3 regions of the Janthinobacterium sp. GW823-FHT06H09 genome follow, and region 3 is predicted to be linked to each of the others. Evidence: predicted binding sites of a transcription regulator. Region 3 holds the regulator's gene; each other region holds the start of a gene.

Evidence for each region. The regulator LexA, encoded in region 3, represses DNA repair genes until DNA is damaged. The targets are predictions, from matches to a motif close to ACTGTATNNNNATACAGT.
Region 1: AC1Q6X_RS10730 (putative DNA modification/repair radical SAM protein) is a predicted target of LexA. The motif match lies at 3,054-3,071, and genes of this name have one in related genera.
Region 2: AC1Q6X_RS21090 (DNA topoisomerase IV subunit B) is a predicted target of LexA. The motif match lies at 2,448-2,465, and genes of this name have one in related genera.

What each region holds. Positions count from the first base shown of each region.
Region 1 covers NZ_JBXAHC010000005.1:344,185-350,122, forward strand. Annotated here, with positions in the region: gene AC1Q6X_RS10720 (bile acid:sodium symporter family protein) at 1-394, shown strand, start outside; gene AC1Q6X_RS10725 (UdgX family uracil-DNA binding protein) at 346-1,809, opposite strand; gene AC1Q6X_RS10730 (putative DNA modification/repair radical SAM protein) at 1,806-3,038, opposite strand; gene modA (molybdate ABC transporter substrate-binding protein) at 3,176-3,946, shown strand; gene modB (molybdate ABC transporter permease subunit) at 3,963-4,634, shown strand; gene AC1Q6X_RS10745 (sulfate/molybdate ABC transporter ATP-binding protein) at 4,643-5,353, shown strand; gene AC1Q6X_RS10750 (TOBE domain-containing protein) at 5,394-5,938, shown strand, end outside.
Region 2 covers NZ_JBXAHC010000012.1:144,389-150,326, forward strand. Annotated here, with positions in the region: gene kdpB (potassium-transporting ATPase subunit KdpB) at 1-177, opposite strand, end outside; gene kdpA (potassium-transporting ATPase subunit KdpA) at 187-1,992, opposite strand; gene kdpF (K(+)-transporting ATPase subunit F) at 1,992-2,081, opposite strand; gene AC1Q6X_RS21090 (DNA topoisomerase IV subunit B) at 2,544-4,541, shown strand; gene AC1Q6X_RS21095 (molecular chaperone HscC) at 4,541-5,938, shown strand, end outside.
Region 3 covers NZ_JBXAHC010000001.1:475,747-481,684, reverse strand. Annotated here, with positions in the region: gene AC1Q6X_RS02290 (cystathionine gamma-synthase family protein) at 1-1,225, shown strand, start outside; gene lexA (transcriptional repressor LexA) at 1,448-2,083, opposite strand; gene AC1Q6X_RS02280 (hypothetical protein) at 2,116-2,316, shown strand; gene rpsF (30S ribosomal protein S6) at 2,359-2,748, shown strand; gene priB (primosomal replication protein N) at 2,769-3,068, shown strand; gene rpsR (30S ribosomal protein S18) at 3,094-3,384, shown strand; gene rplI (50S ribosomal protein L9) at 3,412-3,867, shown strand; gene AC1Q6X_RS02255 (replicative DNA helicase) at 4,003-5,388, shown strand; gene AC1Q6X_RS02250 (DUF47 domain-containing protein) at 5,482-5,938, shown strand, end outside.

The DNA.
Region 1 (5,938 bases), on a different contig from region 3:
CGTCGACCAGGGTTCCATTTTGCTGGTGGTCTACACGGCCTTCAGCGAAGCCGTCAGCGAAGGCCTGTGGCACACGATCTCGGTGGAAACCCTGGTCGCCCTGGGCGTGTTCAGCATCGTGCTGCTGGCCCTGGTCCTGGGCCTGATGACGTTCATCAGCCGCCGCCTGGGTTTTAACAAGGAAGATGAGATCGCCATCGTCTTTTGCGGCTCGAAGAAAAGCCTGGCCAGCGGCGTACCGATGGCCAAGGTCTTGTTCGCCACGCACTCGCTGGGCATGGTGATTTTGCCGCTGATGCTGTTCCACCAGATTCAATTGATGATCTGCGCCGTGATTGCGCAGCGCTATGCGCGGCGCGATGAGGCGCAGGAAGTGCCGGCGGCGACGCCGTGATGCGGCTCCTGCAGTAGCCGCAGCGCCTGCCGCAAGCCATCGACAATCACCGCGTAGGCCTGGCGCCGGCTCTCTTCGTCCCGTGCGCGCAGCACATATGACGGGTGATACACGGTCACCACCCAGCGCCCGTCGTGTTCGATGGGCGTGCCGATCAGCGGCGTCATGCTGGCCGCGCCATCCTGCAGCACGGATTTCAATGCCGTGCTGCCCAGCGCCACGATCACCTGTGGTTTGCCACGTTCGATCTCTTCTTCCAGCCAGCCATGGCAGGCGAGGATCTCGCGCTGGGCCGGGGTCTTGTGCAGGCGGCGCTTGCCGCGCGGTTCCCACTTGAAATGCTTGACGGCATTGGTCAGATAGATGCTGTCGCGCGCTAGGCCCGCTTCCTGCATGGCCTGGTCCAGCAGTGTACCGGCCGGGCCGACGAACGGCAGTCCGGCCAGGTCTTCCTGGTCGCCCGGTTGTTCACCGACGAGCATGATGCGGGCGGTGTGCGGACCTGTGCCGGGCACGGCTTGCGTGGCGTGCTGCCACAGTGCGCAGCGGCGGCACTGGTCCAGTGTCGTGGCGGCCTCGCGCACCGGCTGGGCCCGCTCTGCGCTGATCGGGATCATGGCGGCGCCCTGCCGCTGTCCCACGCTGGCGGTTTGGCCCGTGCGCCGCTCGCCGTTGGCCGCGCCGCTCAGCATGGTGGGCACGATGGCGCCTTCGGGTAAATTTTTCCAGAAGCGCGAAGGGATATGGCTGTGCAGCAAGTCCGCATTCACGCGCGCGGGGTTGAAGATGCTGCGGTAGTACGTCAGCCATAGCGCTTCGCCCGCATCGTCGATGTCGGCCGCGCCGCGCAGCAGGGCCGGTCCCGCGTGCAAGGTGGCGCCATCCCACAGCATGCTGGCGCCGGGCGTGGCGATCATCCAGCTGGCCTTTCCCATGCGGCGCGCGAAGTGGCGCGCCACCTGCGGCAGCACCGCGTGCGTGGGCTCGAACCAGGCGACAAAACGGGGCGCGCCGTCACTTTCGGCCCGCTCGCGGAAGCGCACGTAGGCATGCATGTCGTGCTCCTCGCGGTGCACGGCCTTGACCATGGCGTGCAGGCGCGCGCCGTCCGCGTCGGCCGGGGACACCACGTCGTGCTGGCCCTGCTGCCAGCGCCACAGCACCTGATACAGGAAGGCCCAGCGGTCATGCACGTTGAAACAGGCGGCGCTTTCCAGCAGTTCCACCAGCTGGCGGGGCAGGCGCAGCGGTGGCGCGCCGGTATCCGTGGCCTCTGGCGTGGAGGAAAACAGGTCGCCGTCGCCGGGCTGCGATTGCCAGGCCACGTCGGCAGGCGGCACGCCGCGCGCGATCAGTTCGCGCGCGGCCGCGCGCCACGCGTCGAACGATTGCGCCAGCCGCACGAACGTACTCATGCTGCCTGCAGCTCCGGCCATAAGTTCAATTGCTGCGGTGCGTCCGCCATGGCGCGGCGCAAATGTTCGGAGGCGGTGGTGTCGCGTGCGGGAAAGTAGTCGGCCGTGATGATGAAGGGGGCAATCTTTTTCATGCTGCAGCGCAGGCGCGACAGGTCGGCATAGCGCACTTGCCGCAAACGGCGCAGGTCGACGATGCGCTGCGCGTTACGCAGGCCGATGCCGGGCACGCGCGCGATCATGTGCTGCGCCGCGCGGTTCAAGTCCAGCGGAAAATGTTCGCGGTGCGCCAGCGCCCACGCCAGTTTCGGATCGATGTCGAGCGCCAGGTTGCCGCCGCTGGCGGGCAGCAGTTCGCTGGCCTGGAAACCATAGCTACGCAGCAAGAAATCGGCCTGGTACAGCCGGTGTTCGCGCAGCATCGGCGGCGGCGCCAGCGGCACGCTTTTCGGGCTGTCGGGGATGGGGCTGAAGGCCGAGTAGTACACGCGCTTGAGTTTATAGCTGCCGTACAGGGTCTCGGCCGTGGCGAGGATTTGCTGGTCGTCGCTGGCGTCGGCGCCGACGATCATCTGCGTGCTTTGCCCGGCCGGCGCGAAGCGCGGCGAGCGCGGTTCTTCGGCCTTTTCATCGAGCTTGCGGCGGATGGCGCCCATGGCCAGCTTGATCGTGTGCACGCTCTTTTCCGGCGCCAGCTTCTGCACGCTGTCCTGGGTCGGCAATTCGATGTTGACGCTGAGCCGGTCGGCATAGCGGCCCGCCTGCGCGACCAGGGCCGGATCGGCGTCGGGGATGGTTTTCAGGTGGATGTAGCCGCGGAACTGGTGTACTTCGCGCAACTCGCGCGCCACCTGCACCAGTTGCTCCATCGTGTAGTCGGCCGACTGGATGATGCCGGAACTGAGGAACAGGCCGTCGATGTAGTTGCGCAGGTAAAAGTCGCTGGTCAGTTTCACCACTTCGGCCACCGTAAAGCGCGCGCGCGGCACGTTCGAGGTACGGCGGTTGACGCAGTACTGGCAATCGTACAGGCAGTAATTGGTCAACAGTATCTTCAGCAGCGAGACGCAGCGCCCGTCCGGCGTGTAGCTGTGGCAAATCCCCATGCCCGAGGTGGCGCCAAAGCCGTCCTTGCCGATGGAATCGCGCTTCGGCGCGCCGCTGCTGGCACAGGAAGCGTCGTACTTGGCCGCGTCGGCCAGGATTTCCAGCTTGTCCGTCAATTCCATGGTGCACCTCGATATACTGTGTTTATATACAGTATATCAGGGAATCGGCCTGGTACCGGCTTGATCTGTGCAATGGCAGAACGCTATATATCGGTGTATATTACGGACCTGGTTCTTTTCTCATTCAGGATACGCTCATGTGCCTCACCTTGCGCCTCACCTCCCTCGCCCGCCTGCTTGGCGTCACCCTGCTCGCCACTGCCGCTACCTCCGCCCTTGCCGGCGAAGTGGTCGTGTCGGCCGCAGCCAGCCTGACGAACGCGTTCAAGGATGCGGCGCAAAGCTACGAGGCGCAGTATCCGGGCAGCAAGGTGTCCCTGAACTTTGCCGCCTCGGGCGTGCTGCTGCAGCAGATCGTCAAGGGCGCGCCCGTCGACGTGTTTGCCTCTGCCGACCAGGAAACCATGGATGCGGCGCAAAAGCAGGGCCTGGTATTGCCGGCCGACCGCATGGACTTCGTCGGCAACAGCCTGGTGCTGATCGTGCCGCACGATAGCAAGCTGGGCATCAAAGCTTTGGCCGACCTGACGCACAAGGGCGTGACCCGCGTGGCCATCGCCAACCCGGCCAGCGTGCCCGTCGGCCGCTATTCGGAAGGCGCGCTGAAGAAGGCGAAGCTGTGGGAAGCCGTGCAGCCGAAAGCCATCGGCACGCAAAACGTGCGCCAGTCGCTCGACTATGTGGCGCGCGGCGAAGTCGATGCGGGCTTTGTCTACGCCACCGACGCGGCCATCATGAAAGACAAGGTGAACGTGGTGCTGGACGTGCCGCTCGACGCGCCCGTGCTGTACCCGATCGCCACCATCAAGGGCAGCGGCAATGCCGCCGAAGCGAAGCGCTTCGTCAGCTACCTGCAGACGGCACCTGCGCAAGCCATCCTGGCCAAGTACGGGTTTAAAAAGCCATAAAGTAAAAAGACTGTACATGGATATCGCCTGGACCGCGCTGGCCCTGTCGCTCAAAGTTGCGGCCTGGGCCACGGCGCTCAATTTGCTGCTCGGCATCGGTACGGGCTATCTGCTGGCGCGCACGCGTTTTCCGGGGCGCGAGCTGCTCGACGCCCTGCTGACCCTGCCGATGGTGATGCCGCCCACCGTGCTCGGCTATTACCTGCTGGTGCTGCTGGGCCGGCGCGGCACCCTGGGCGTCTGGCTGCAGGACAACTTCGGCATCAACCTGATCTTTACGTGGCAGGGCGCCGTGATCGCTTCCACGGTGGTCGCCTTTCCCCTCGTCTTCAAGCCCGCGCGCGCCGCCTTCGAAGCGGTTGACGGGCAGCTCGAGCAGGCGGCCCGCGTGCTGGGCATCTCGGAGCTGGCGATTTTCTTTCGCGTCACCTTGCCGCTGGCCTGGCGCGGCATCCTGGCCGGCGTGCTGCTGGGCTTCGTGCGCGCGCTCGGCGAATTCGGCGCCACCCTGATGGTGGCCGGCAGCATTCCCGGCAAGACGCAGACCCTGTCGGTGGCCGTGTATGAAGCCGTGCAGGCGGGCCAGGATGAGGTGGCCAATACGCTGGTCGTGATTATCTCGCTAGTTTGCATCGTGGTGCTGCTGTCGGCTGGCCGCCTGGCGCCCGGGCGCGTCGCGCACAAATGAGGCCTATGATGACGTCCATGCAACTCGACCTCGACATTCGCGCTACCTTGCGCTCCGGCAAACGCCGTTTCGACCTGCACGTGCAATGCACCTCCGGCAGCCAGCGCATCGCCATGTATGGCCCGTCCGGCGCCGGCAAGAGCATGACCCTCAAAGCCATTGCCGGACTGTTTACACCGGATGCGGGCCATATCCGCCTGAACGGGCGTACCCTGTTCGACTCGGCCGCCGGCATCAACTTGCCGCCGCAGCAGCGCAATGTCGCCTACCTGTTCCAGGATTACGCGCTGTTCCCGCACCTGACGGTGCGCCAGAACGTGGGCTTCGGCCTGGCGCGCGGCTGGTTCAATCCGCGTGCGCGCGAAAAATTGCAGACGGTCGAGCATTGGCTCGATGCCTTCCACTTGCAGGAACTGGCGCACCAGTTTCCCGACGAGTTGTCCGGAGGCCAGCGCCAAAGGGTGGCGCTGGCGAGGGCGCTCGTGGCGGAACCGGCCGCGTTGCTGCTCGACGAGCCGTTCGCCGCCCTCGATCCGGCCCTGCGTGTCAAAATGCGCCTGGAACTGAGCCAGTGGCAGCAGCGCCTGGACGTGCCCATGATCCTGATCACCCATGATCCGGAAGATGCGCGCATCCTGGGCGAGCATGTGCTGTACTTGCGCGACGGACAGATCGATAACAGGGAAGAACACATGGCATTGGGTGAACGCATTGGATAAATCAGCGGCAGCGGAAATCGGCCTGCAAGGCTCGGTATGGATGACGGTGGGCGGCGAGCACCTGGGCGGCGCCGGTCGGGTGGAATTGCTGGGCGCCATCGCCGAATGCGGCTCCATCACGCAGGCGGCCAAGCTGGTGAAGATGAGCTACAAGGCGGCCTGGGACGCGATCGACGCGATGAACAACCTGGCCGGCGAGCCGCTGGTCGAACGCCTGACGGGCGGCAAGGGCGGCGGCGGCACGCGGCTGACGCAACGGGGACGCCAGCTGGTCGACAATTTCCGCATCATCGAGCGCGAGCATGCGCGCTACCTGCGCCAGCTGGGCAGCCAGGCCGAAGGCATCGCCGACGATCTTTTACTCATACGGAGAATGGCCATGAAAACCACGGCACGCAACCAATTCCTGGGCAAGGTGGCCGAACTGAAACAGGGCGCCGTCAACGACGAAGTCACGCTGGAATTGCCGGGTGGCCAGCACATCGTGGCCATCGTCACGCAAGGCAGCAGCGCAAGCCTGGGCCTGGTGCCGGGCGCGGAAGCGTTTGCGCTGATCAAGGCATCGTCGATCATCCTCGTGGCCGA
Region 2 (5,938 bases), on a different contig from region 3:
CTGGCCACCGCTGATCCCGGCCTGGGTCGCCAGCAAGGTCGTGATGATGCTGCCGACATAGACGACGAACATCACGGGGCTGCGCCACTGCGTGCGGGGGTCGAGTTTTTTGAACGCATCGACGATGGCGGGGCCAATCAGTGCGGAATCGAACAAAGTCAGGCTTGTGCGTGACATGGTAGCCTCTTATTTGATGAAAAGTTGCAGGTGTTCGACGATCGGGCCCAGGGCCAGCGCGGGAACGTAATTCAATACACCAACCAGCACGACGACGCCGATCAGCAGGCCGATGAACATGGGGCCGTGCGTGGGCATGGTGCCGGCGTTGGCCGACAGGCGCTGCTTGGCCGCCAGCGAACCGGCCACCGCCAGCACGGGCACGATCACGCCGAAGCGGCCGAACCACATGGCGATCGCCAGCATCACGTTGTAGAACGGCGTGTTGGCGGACAGGCCGGCAAACGCGCTGCCGTTGTTGTTGGCCGCCGACGTGAAGGCGTACAGAATCTCGGAGAAACCGTGCGCGCCCGGATTGGCCACGCCGATCTTGCCCGGTTCGACCATCACGGCGATCGCCGTGCCCGTCAATACGAGGGCTGGCGTAATCAGGATGGCCAGCGACACCATCTTCATTTCATACGCCTGGATTTTCTTGCCCAGGTATTCAGGCGTGCGGCCTATCATCAGGCCGGCGATGAAGACGGCCAGGATGGCGAACATCAGCATGCCGTACAGGCCCGTGCCCACGCCGCCGAAAATCACTTCGCCGAACTGCATCAGCAGCAGCGGCACCATGCCGCCCAGGGGCATGTAGGAATCGTGCATGGAATTGACGGCACCGCACGATGCGGCCGTCGTCACCGCCGCGAACAGGGTCGAGGAGCTGATGCCGAAGCGCGTTTCCTTGCCTTCCATATTGCCGCCCGATTGCAGGCTGCTGGCCTGCTGGTCCACGCCCAGTGCCTGCAACGCCGGATTGGCTTGCTGCTCGGCGCTCATCACGCCGGCCGTCATGACGACAAAGATCAGGGTCATTGCGGCCAGCACGGCCCAACCCTGGCGCATGTCGCCCACCATGCGGCCGAACGTGAAGCACAGGCCGGCGGGAATGATGAAGATGGCCAGCATCTGCAGGAAGTTCGACAGCACGGTCGGGTTTTCGTACGGATGCGAGGAATTGGCATTGAAGAAGCCGCCGCCATTCGTGCCCAGCAGCTTGATCGACTCCTGCGACGCGACGGGGCCCATGGCGATCGTCTGCGTCGTCGCCACTTGCGCTTCCATCACGGGTTTGCCGGCGGCGTCCAGCACGGGCTGGCCGTCGGCCGTCACCTTCGGCGTTTCATACGCCACGTGATCGAGCAGGGTCACTTCCTTATAGGCGGAAAAATTCTGGATCATGCCTTCGCCCATGAAAACGACGGACAGGGCCAGGGACAGCGGCAGCAGGATGTACAGGGTCGAGCGCACCAGGTCGACCCAGAAATTGCCGATCGATTTTCCCGAGCGCGAGGCGAAGCCGCGCACCAGCGCGAAGATCACGGCAATGCCGGTGGCCGCCGAAAAGAAATTCTGGCACGCCATGCCCAGCATCTGCGTCAGATAGCTCATGGTCTGTTCGCCGCCGTAGCCCTGCCAGTTGGTATTGGCGACGAAGCTGACGGTGGTATTGAACGAGGAATCGGGGCTGACGGCGCCCAGACCCTGGGGATTCAGGGGCAGGAAACCCTGCAGGCGCTGCAGGCCGTAGACGAAGACGGCGCCCACGGTATTGAAGACGATCAGGGCGATGGCATAGCTTTTCCAGCCCATGGCCTTGTCGGCGGGAAGGCCGGACCAGCGGTACAGCAGGTTTTCCAGCTTTTGCAGCCAGCCCAGGCCGCGCACGGGGCCATCGCCGGCCACCTTGGCCATGTACAGGCCCAGCGGATAGCCGGCGGCCAGCAGCACGGCCAGGAAGGCCACCAACAACAGTATCGATTGCGTCGTCATCACAGTTCCTCCGCCTTCAGCAGCGCCACCAGCAAATACACGAGCAGGCCGGCCGAGACGACGGCGCCCAGCACATAAAACGCGTTCATTTGACGCTCCCTAATTTGTCGCAGGCGACGGCAAAGCCGGCCGCCACGACGAAAAACACGGCAATCAAGCCGAGATATACGAGATCCATTCCCACCCTCATTCAGGTTTGTTTTGATAGTGAGCAGATTAGCCAAAAGGGTCTAAAAAATTCGTAAAGACTGGGAAGGCAGCTGTAAACAAGATGTAAAAAAGGCCGCTTTACCGCATAAAATCCATCACAATTGGCGCAAAACCCCGCGCGCGGCGCACTGTTGTTGCCTTGGAGTAGCGCTATTGCTCGCCGGACAAGATAGAATGCGCGAGCGTCCGCACAAGGACGCCAAGCCTGCCGCACTGCCCTCCCCCAGTGACGCTGGACGGGATATACTGTATATTCATACAGTTATCGCCGCCGCTGTCATTGCGCCCGCAGTGCCCTGGCCTGGCGTTCCAACCACTGTCTTTACTTAGCTTGAACACGTATGGCCACTAAAAAACCAGCATCCGACTACAGCGAATCATCCATCCGTGTCCTGAAAGGACTGGAACCCGTCAAGCAGCGCCCGGGGATGTACACCCGCACTGAAAATCCGCTGCACATCATTCAGGAAGTGATCGACAATGCCTCCGACGAGGCGCTGGGCGGTCATTGCACGCATATCGCCGTCACGCAGAACACGGATGGCAGCATCACCGTCGAAGACAATGGCCGCGGCATTCCCGTCGGCCTGCACCCGGAAGAAGGCGTGCCGACGGTGGAAATCGTGTTTACACGGCTGCACGCGGGCGGCAAGTTCGACAAGGGTTCGGGCGGCGCCTACGCGTTCTCGGGCGGCTTGCACGGCGTCGGCGTGTCCGTCACCAATGCGCTGTCGACGCGCCTGGAAATCACCGTCTGGCGCAAGGAAAGCGACGGCAACGGCTTGCACCACATGGTGTTTGCCAACGGCGACGTGATCGAGCCCCTGAGTTCCCGCCCCGCCCCGCGCGACGGCAAAAAATCCGGCACGCGCGTCACCGCCTGGCCCGATGCGAAATACTTTGATTCGCCGAACATCTCGCAAACGGAACTGCAACGCCTGCTGCGCTCGAAAGCCGTGCTGCTGCCGGGCGTGACCGTCACGCTGACCAACGCGAAGACGGGCGATACGCAGACCTGGCAGTACGCGGAAGGCTTGCGCGGCTACCTGACCGAAACGCTGGCGCAGGTATCGAACGGCGAAACCCTGATTCCCCTGTTCGAAGGCGCGCAATACGCTGGCCCGGACTCGGAAGGCTTTGCCGAAGGCGAAGGCGCGGCCTGGGTCGTGGCGTGGACGGAAGAAGGCGCCATCGTGCGCGAATCGTACGTCAACCTGATTCCCACCTCGAATGGCGGCACGCACGAATCGGGCTTGCGCGACGGCCTGTTCGGCGCCGTGAAAAACTTCGTCGAGATGCACTCGCTGCTGCCTAAAGGCGTGAAACTGCTGCCGGAAGACGTGTTTGCGCGCGCATCGTTCGTGCTGTCGGCCAAGGTGCTGGACCCGCAATTCCAGGGCCAGATCAAGGAACGCCTCAATTCGCGCGACGCCGTGCGCCTCGTCTCGACCTTCACCAAGCCGCCGCTGGAACTGTGGCTGAACCAGCACGTCGACTACGGCAAGAAGCTGGCCGAGCTCGTGATCAAGCAGGCGCAGTCGCGCCAGCGTTCGCTGCAAAAAGTGGAAAAGAAAAAATCCTCGGGCGTGGCCGTCCTTCCCGGCAAGCTGACCGACTGCGAATCGTCGGACATCGCGCGCAATGAACTGTTCCTCGTCGAGGGCGACTCGGCGGGCGGTTCGGCCAAGATGGGCCGCGACAAGGAATTCCAGGCGATCCTGCCCCTGCGCGGCAAGGTGCTCAATTCGTGGGAAACGGACCGCGACCGCCTGTTCGCCAATAACGAGATCCATGACATTGCGGTGGCCATCGGCGTCGATCCGCACAGCGTGGGCGACTCGCCCGACCTGTCGGGCCTGCGCTACGGCAAGATCTGCATCCTGTCGGATGCGGACGTGGACGGCTCGCACATCCAGGTACTGCTGCTGACCCTGTTCTTCAAGCACTTCCCCGTCCTGATCAACAAGGGCCACATCTGCATCGCCCGTCCGCCGTTGTACCGCGTGGACGCGCCGGCGCGCGGCAAGAAGCCGATGCAGAAAATCTATGCGCTCGACGACGGCGAGCTGGTCGCCATCGAGGACAAGCTGCGCAAGGAAGGCGTGAAACAGGGCGCCTGGTCGATCTCGCGCTTCAAGGGCCTGGGCGAGATGAACGCCGAGCAGCTGTGGGAAACGACGATGAATCCGGACACGCGCCGTTTGCTGCCCGTCACGCTCGGTGAAATCGACCACATGGCCTCGGCGTCCCGCTTCAATATGTTGATGGGCAAGGGCGAGGCGGCAGGACGCCGCGCCTGGATCGAGGAACACGGCAATGAGGCGGAGGCGGATATCTGATGATCATCGGCATCGACCTGGGCACCACCAACAGCCTGGTCGCCATCTGGCGCGACGGCAAGGCTTCCATCATCCCGAATGCGCTCGGTGAACACCTGACGCCGTCGTGCGTGAGCATCGACGACGACGGCACCGTGCTGGTGGGCCGCGCCGCGCGCGAACGGCTGCAGACGCACCCGCAGCTGACGGCGGCCGTCTTCAAGCGCTACATGGGCAGCGAAAAGAAGATCACCCTCGGCACGCAGCAATTCCGCCCGGAAGAACTGTCGTCGATGGTGCTGCGCGCGCTGAAGGAAGATGCCGAAGCCTTCCTGGGCCACAAGGTCGAGGAAGCCATCATCACCGTACCCGCGTATTTCAGCGATGCGCAGCGCAAGGCCACGCGCATCGCCGGCCAGCTGGCGGGCCTGCGCGTGGAGCGCCTGCTCAACGAGCCGACGGCAGCCGCGCTGGCCTACGGCATCCGCGACAAGGAACAGGAAAGCAAATTCCTCGTCTTCGACCTGGGCGGCGGCACGTTCGACGTGTCGATCCTGGAACTGTTCGAAGGCGTGATGGAAGTGCGCGCCTCGGCCGGCGACAATTTTTTGGGCGGCGAAGACTTCGTCACCGTGCTGGTCGACGCTTTCATGGAAGGCAGCGGCCTGCGCGACGCCGTCGGCAGCCGCCTGCTCGACCCGCGCCAGCAGCAGCTGCTGCGCGACGAAGCCGAGCGCGTCAAGCGATTGCTGTCGGACCAGCCGTCCGTGCGCATGGCCACGCGCTACCAGGACAAGGAATACAGCTGGGAGATCGGCGAAGACAAGCTGGCGCAGTTGTGCGAACCGCTGCTGGCCCGTTTGCGCCTGCCCGTGGAACGGGCGCTGCGCGACGCCACCATCCGCGCGGCGGAATTGAATGAAGTGGTGCTGGCCGGCGGCGCCACGCGCATGCCGCTGGTGCGTAAACTGGTCTCGCGCATGTTCGGCCGCTTCCCCGCCATCCACCTGGACCCGGACGAAGCCGTGGCGCTGGGCGCCGCCGTGCAGGCGGGCCTGAAGATGCGCGACGCGGCCCTCGACGAAGTGGTCATGACGGACGTGGCGCCGTATTCGCTGGGCATTTCGATTTCGCGCCAGGTCGGCGCGAACCAGTATGAGGGCGGGCATTACCTGCCCATCATCGAGCGCAACTCCGTGGTACCCGTCTCGCGCACGGAAAACATCACCACCATCCACGACAACCAGAAGGAAATCAACGTGGCGATCTTCCAGGGCGAGTCGCGCCTGGTGGCCGACAACGTCTTCCTCGGCAAGATCAGCTTCCCGATCCCCGCGAAAAAGGCGGGCGAGATCGGCATCGACGTGCGCTTCACCTACGACGTCAGCGGCGTGCTGGAAGCGGAAGTGACGGTGCTG
Region 3 (5,938 bases):
CTACGGCTTTACCACCACCATCCTGCATAACGACCGCCGCAAGGGCATCGAGCATGGGTCGCTGCACAAGCCCGTGCACACTTCCGTCGCCTTCGGCTACGGCGATGCGCGCCAGCTCGCTTCCGTATTCCAGGGCAAGGAGCCCGGTTTCCGCTATGGCCGCCAGGGCAACCCCACCGTGTCCGCGCTGGAAGACAAGGTCAACAAGATGGAAGACGGCGTGGCGACCTTGTGCTTCGCCACCGGCATGGGCGCCATCGGCGCCGTGGTGCAGTCGCTGCTGCGCGCGGGCGACCATGTCGTCTCGTCGGCCTTTTTGTTCGGCAATACCAACAGCCTGTGGCAAACGGTGACGGGGCAGGGCATCGCCGTATCGTTCGTCGACGCCACCGAGGTAGCCAACGTGGCGGCCGCCATCACGCCTGCCACGCGCATCGTGTTCGTGGAAACCATCGCCAATCCGCGCACGCAGATCGCCGACCTGAAAAAAATCGGTGACCTGTGCCGCGAAAAGGGCATCCTGTACATCGTCGACAACACGATGACGACGCCGTATTTGTTCCGCCCGAAAGCCGTGGGCGCGGGCCTCGTGGTCAACGCCTTGACGAAATCCATTGGCGGCCACGGCAATGCGCTGGGCGGCAGCTTGACGGACACGGGCGTGTTCGACTGGACGCAGTATCCGAATATTTTCGAGAACTACAAGAAGGCGGCGCCCGCGCAGTGGGGCATCGCGCAAATCCGTGCCAAGGCCTTGCGCGACTTCGGCGCCTCGCTGGGTCCGGAAGCGGCGCACCACATCGCCGTCGGCGCGGAAACCATGGCCTTGCGCATGGACCGCACCTGCTCGAACGCCCTGGCGCTGGCCACCATGTTGCAGGCCGACCCGAGAGTGGCGGCCGTGCATTACCCGGGCTTGGCGTTGCACCCGCAGCACGCCTTGGCGAGCGACCTGTTCCGCAGCTATGGTTCGCTGTTCAGCTTTGAATTGAAGGATGGCATCGATTGCTTCGATTTCCTCAATCGTTTGAATTTGGCCATTCCAGCGAGCAACCTCGGCGACACGCGTACCCTGGTCATTCCCGTCGCCCACACGATCTTCTATGAGATGGGCGCCGAGCGCCGCGCCAGCATGGGCATCGCCGAATCGCTGATCCGCGTCTCCGTCGGTATCGAGGATGAGGTGGATCTGCTCGAGGATTTCCGCCAGGCACTCGATGTATAAGTCGCCGGACAAATGAAAAGGGCCGCAACAGTCATGCTGTTGCGGCCCTTTGTTCGTGCAGTCGTTTAATGCCAGCTGCGCATCAGTCCCACAGCCAGGCCTTCCAGGGCGAATTCATCTTTCGGCAGCAGTTCGATGACGGAAACTTAGGTGTCAGGCATGAGAAGGGGCCGCAACTAAAAACTGGGGTCAGACCCGGCGGGTCTGACCCCGGCATGCAACTTAATGCCAGCTGCGCATGAGTCCGACGGCCAGGCCTTCCAGGGCAAATTCATCTTCCGGCGACACGGTGATGACCTTGAAGTCGGGGTTTTCCGGCAGCAATTCGATGACGGAACCCGTCTTCTTGTAGCGCTTGACCGTGACTTCGTCGCCGATGCGGGCCACGACGATCTGGCCATTCTTGGCGCTGTCGACCTTCTTGACGGCCAGTAAATCGCCATCCATGATGCCGGCGTCGCGCATGGACCAGCCGCGTACCTTCAGCAGGAAGTCGGGCTTGGCCGAAAACAGGGCGGGGTCCACGTTGTAGCTCGCTTCCAGGTTTTCCTGGGCCAGGATGGGCGAACCGGCGGCCACCCTGCCGATCAGGGGCAGCGACATCAGCAGCGCCGCCGGCACTTTCGATGGCGGCGCTTCGGCTGCCGCGCCGATCAGGCGGATGCCGCGCGAGGTGCCGGGCGAAATCTCGATCGCGCCCTTGCGGGCCAGGGCCTGCAAATGCTCCTCGGCCGCATTGGCCGATTTGAAACCCAGTTCATTGGCAATTTCGGCACGGGTGGGAGGAAAGCCCGTGTTTTCAATCGCGTCCTTGATCAGGTTCAGGATTTGTTCTTGTCGTGCTGTCAGCTTGATCATGAGCGGTGGGTGCATACTAAAATGCTGTCTATATGAACAGTCTGTATTTTTGTACAGTATCGCCCACTATGCAAGGGGATTTCCGTGTTTTCGGCGAATTTCGCAAGAAATACTTGTTCCCGGTCGAAAAGCACGGTGGCGCGCGGGCTTTTCGGGCGCTGGCGCAAGCAATGATTGAAACGTTTGCAAAAGGCGGTTATAATCTTCGGCTGACCTTCCCACACCCGTCTTGACGCCGGGGTGGGCGATTATCAATCCGACCTGAAGGAGTTTGCATGCGTCATTATGAAATAGTCTTTATCGTCCATCCGGACCAAAGCGAGCAAGTGCCCGCGATGATCGAACGCTACAAAGCCAGCGTAACCACCCGCGGCGGTTCGGTTCACCGCGTGGAAGATTGGGGCCGCCGTCAAATGGCTTACTCGATCCAAAAGCTGCCTAAAGCACACTACATCTGCCTGAACATCGAATGCGACAACGAGACCCTGGTCGAGTTGGAAACAGCATTCAAATTCAATGATGCCGTGTTGCGTCACCTGACCGTTAAAATGAAGAAAGCTGAAACAGCTCCTTCGCCGATGATGAAATCGGTACAACGCGAAGACGCGGCCAAAAGCCACCGCACCGAAGCACCAGCAGCCGCTCCAGCCGCAGCAGCAGCTTAATTCTTGACCAGGATCGTGCGCTGAACCAGCTACAAGTCACCGCCATCATTGCCGAGCGCGAAATATTGCGCTATACCCCGGCAGGGCTGCCGATTGTGAATGCAGTATTGCAACACAGTTCGCAGCAGATGGAAGCAGGGATTGCCCGTTTGACCGAGTTTGATGTTGCCGCGCTAGCCGCTGGCGAAATTTCAGGCCGGTTCAGTCAGGCAAGCTTGGGCGGGGTGTATCAGTTCACGGGTTTCCTGGCCAGGAAGAGCCGCAACAGCAAGAGTTTGGTGTTTCACATCATTGATTTTAGTGCAGTCAATTCTGACTAGCGCATTTTAGATACAGGAGCCTGACATGGCATTCGGTAAAAAGTTCGACAAAAATAAGCTCAAGCTTAAAGAAAAACGCAAACAGCAAAACCCTTTGTTCAAACGTAAGAAGTTCTGCCGCTTCACGGCAGCTCACGTTGAGCAAGTCGACTACAAAGACGTCGACACGCTGAAAGACTTCGTCCAGGAAAACGGCAAGATCATGCCAGCACGCCTGACCGGTACCAAAGCGCACTACCAGCGCCAAGTCGACACCGCAATCAAGCGCGCTCGCTTCCTCGCGCTGCTGCCATACACCGATCTGCACCACGCTTAATCGGTCAGATATTCCTGGAGAAGAACTATGCAAATCATTCTGTTAGAAAAAGTTGTAAACGTCGGTAACCTCGGCGAAGTCGTCAAAGTCAAAGACGGTTACGCACGTAACTTCCTGATCCCGCAACGCCTGGCACGTCGTGCTACGGCAACCGCTGTGGCTGAATTCGAAGTCAAGCGCGCCGAACTGGAAAAAGCTGCTGCCGCCAAACTGGCCGCATCGCAAGCCCAGGGCGAAAAACTGAGCGGCCTGACCGTTCAAGTTGCTCAAAAAGCTGGCGTCGATGGCCGTCTGTTCGGTTCCGTCACCAACTTCGACATCGCTGAAGCGCTGACCAAGCAAGGTTTTGCTGTTGAAAAAGCACAAATCCGCATGCCTACCGGCCCGCTGAAGATCGTTGGCGAGCACAACGTTTCGGTTGCTCTGCACACCGACGTGGTCGTGGAAGTTGTTATCGCTGTCGTTCCAGACGCGAACGCGTAATCGTCTGCGGGCCTGGCCCGCAAGCGCTGCCGCACTATGAAAAGCCGGGTTCGCCCGGCTTTTTTGTGGCCTTTTTTTCGCTCATTTTCAGCCCTTTATTTTTGCCGGCACGCCGAAGCGGGTATAATTCGCGCCATGAACGCCCCCTCTGATCCGCAACTGGATTCCCTCCGTATTCCGCCGCATTCGATCGAAGCAGAACAATCCGTTATCGGTGGTCTGCTGCGCGACAATGCCGCCTATGACCGCATCGCCGACTTCATGCATGCGGAGGATTTCTATCGCTATGACCATCGCATCATCTTCGAGCAAATCGTCAAGATGGTTAACGCTTCCAAGCCAGCCGATGTCATTACTGTTTTTGAAACCCTGACCCAGCTCGGCAAGGCCGATGACGTGGGCGGACTCGCTTACCTGAACGCCATGGCGCAAAACACGCCATCGGCCGCGAACATCCGGCGCTATGCCGAGATCGTGCGCGACCGCGGCGTGCTGCGCAAGCTCATTACCGTCGCGGACGATATCTCCGGCACGGCCTTCAGCCCGCAAGGCAAGGAAGTCAAGCAGATGCTTGACGAGGCCGAGTCGAAGATTTTCGCCATCGCCGAGGAAGGCGCGCGCGGCGCCCAGGGCTGGACCGCCATCCAGCCCCTGCTGACGCAGGTGGTCGAGCGCATCGACGAACTGTACAGCCGCGACAACCAGAGTGAAATCACGGGCGTGCCCACCGGTTTCATCGACCTCGACCGCATGACCTCGGGTCTGCAGCCGGGCGACCTGGTGATCGTGGCGGGCCGTCCGTCGATGGGCAAGACGGCGTTTTCCGTCAACATCGGCGAAAACGTGGCCATCGACAGCGGCTTGCCCGTGGCCGTGTTCTCGATGGAGATGGGCGGCGCCCAGCTGGCCATGCGTATGCTCGGCTCCGTCGGACAGCTGGACCAGCACCGCCTGCGCACGGGCCGCCTGAACGACGAAGACTGGCCGCGCCTGACGAATGCAATCCAGAAGATGAACGACGCGCAGTTGTACATCGATGAAACGCCGGCGCTCAATTCCATCGAATTGCGCGCCCGTTCGCGCCGTTTGTCGCGCCAGTGCGGCAAGCTGGGCCTGATCATCGTCGATTACTTGCAGCTGATGTCGGCCAATACGCCGGGCGACAACCGCGCCACGGAGATTTCCGAGATTTCGCGTGGCTTGAAAGGCCTGGCGAAAGAACTCGGTTGCCCCGTGATCGCGCTGTCACAGTTGAACCGCTCGCTGGAGCAACGCCCGAACAAGCGTCCCGTGATGTCCGACTTGCGCGAATCGGGCGCTATTGAGCAGGATGCCGACGTGATCCTGTTCATTTACCGCGACGAGGTGTATAACCCCGACTCGCCGGACAAGGGGACGGCCGAAATCATCATCGGCAAACAACGTAACGGTCCAATCGGCAGCATCCGCCTCACCTTCATGGGGCAGTACACCAAATTTGGCAATTACAGTGGTGGCCTGGCGCTTTACCAAGGCGACTAAGACTCAGCAGCACTGATATTCCATTGGCCGCCCCCTCATACGGGGCGGCTTTCTGTAGTAAATAACACGACTCAATGCTTAACGGAGAATGACATGTTTGGACGCTTGATGCCCACTGAGGGCAAGTTTTTTGAATTGTTTAACCAGCACGCGGAATTGTGCGTCAAGGGCGCGAAAGAGATGCTCGGCCTGATGACCAATTTCGACGACCTGGAAAACCGCGTGCACGCGATCGAAAGCATCGAGAAACAGGCGGACAAAGTCACCTACGCCACCGTGGAAATGCTGCACAAGACCTTCATCACGCCGATCGACCGCGATGACATCCATCAGCTGATCACGCGCCAGGACGACATCCTCGACCTGCTGGAAGATGCGGCGCAAACCGTCTCGCTGTACGACCTGAAGGCCGTCACGCCGGAAGCCAAGCGCCTGGCCGAACTGGTGCTGGCCTGTACCGAGAAAGTGCGCGACGCCGTCGCCATGCTGCACAACATGGACAACTCGCGCAAGATCGTCGCCATCTGCGAAGAGATCGACCGCCTGGAAT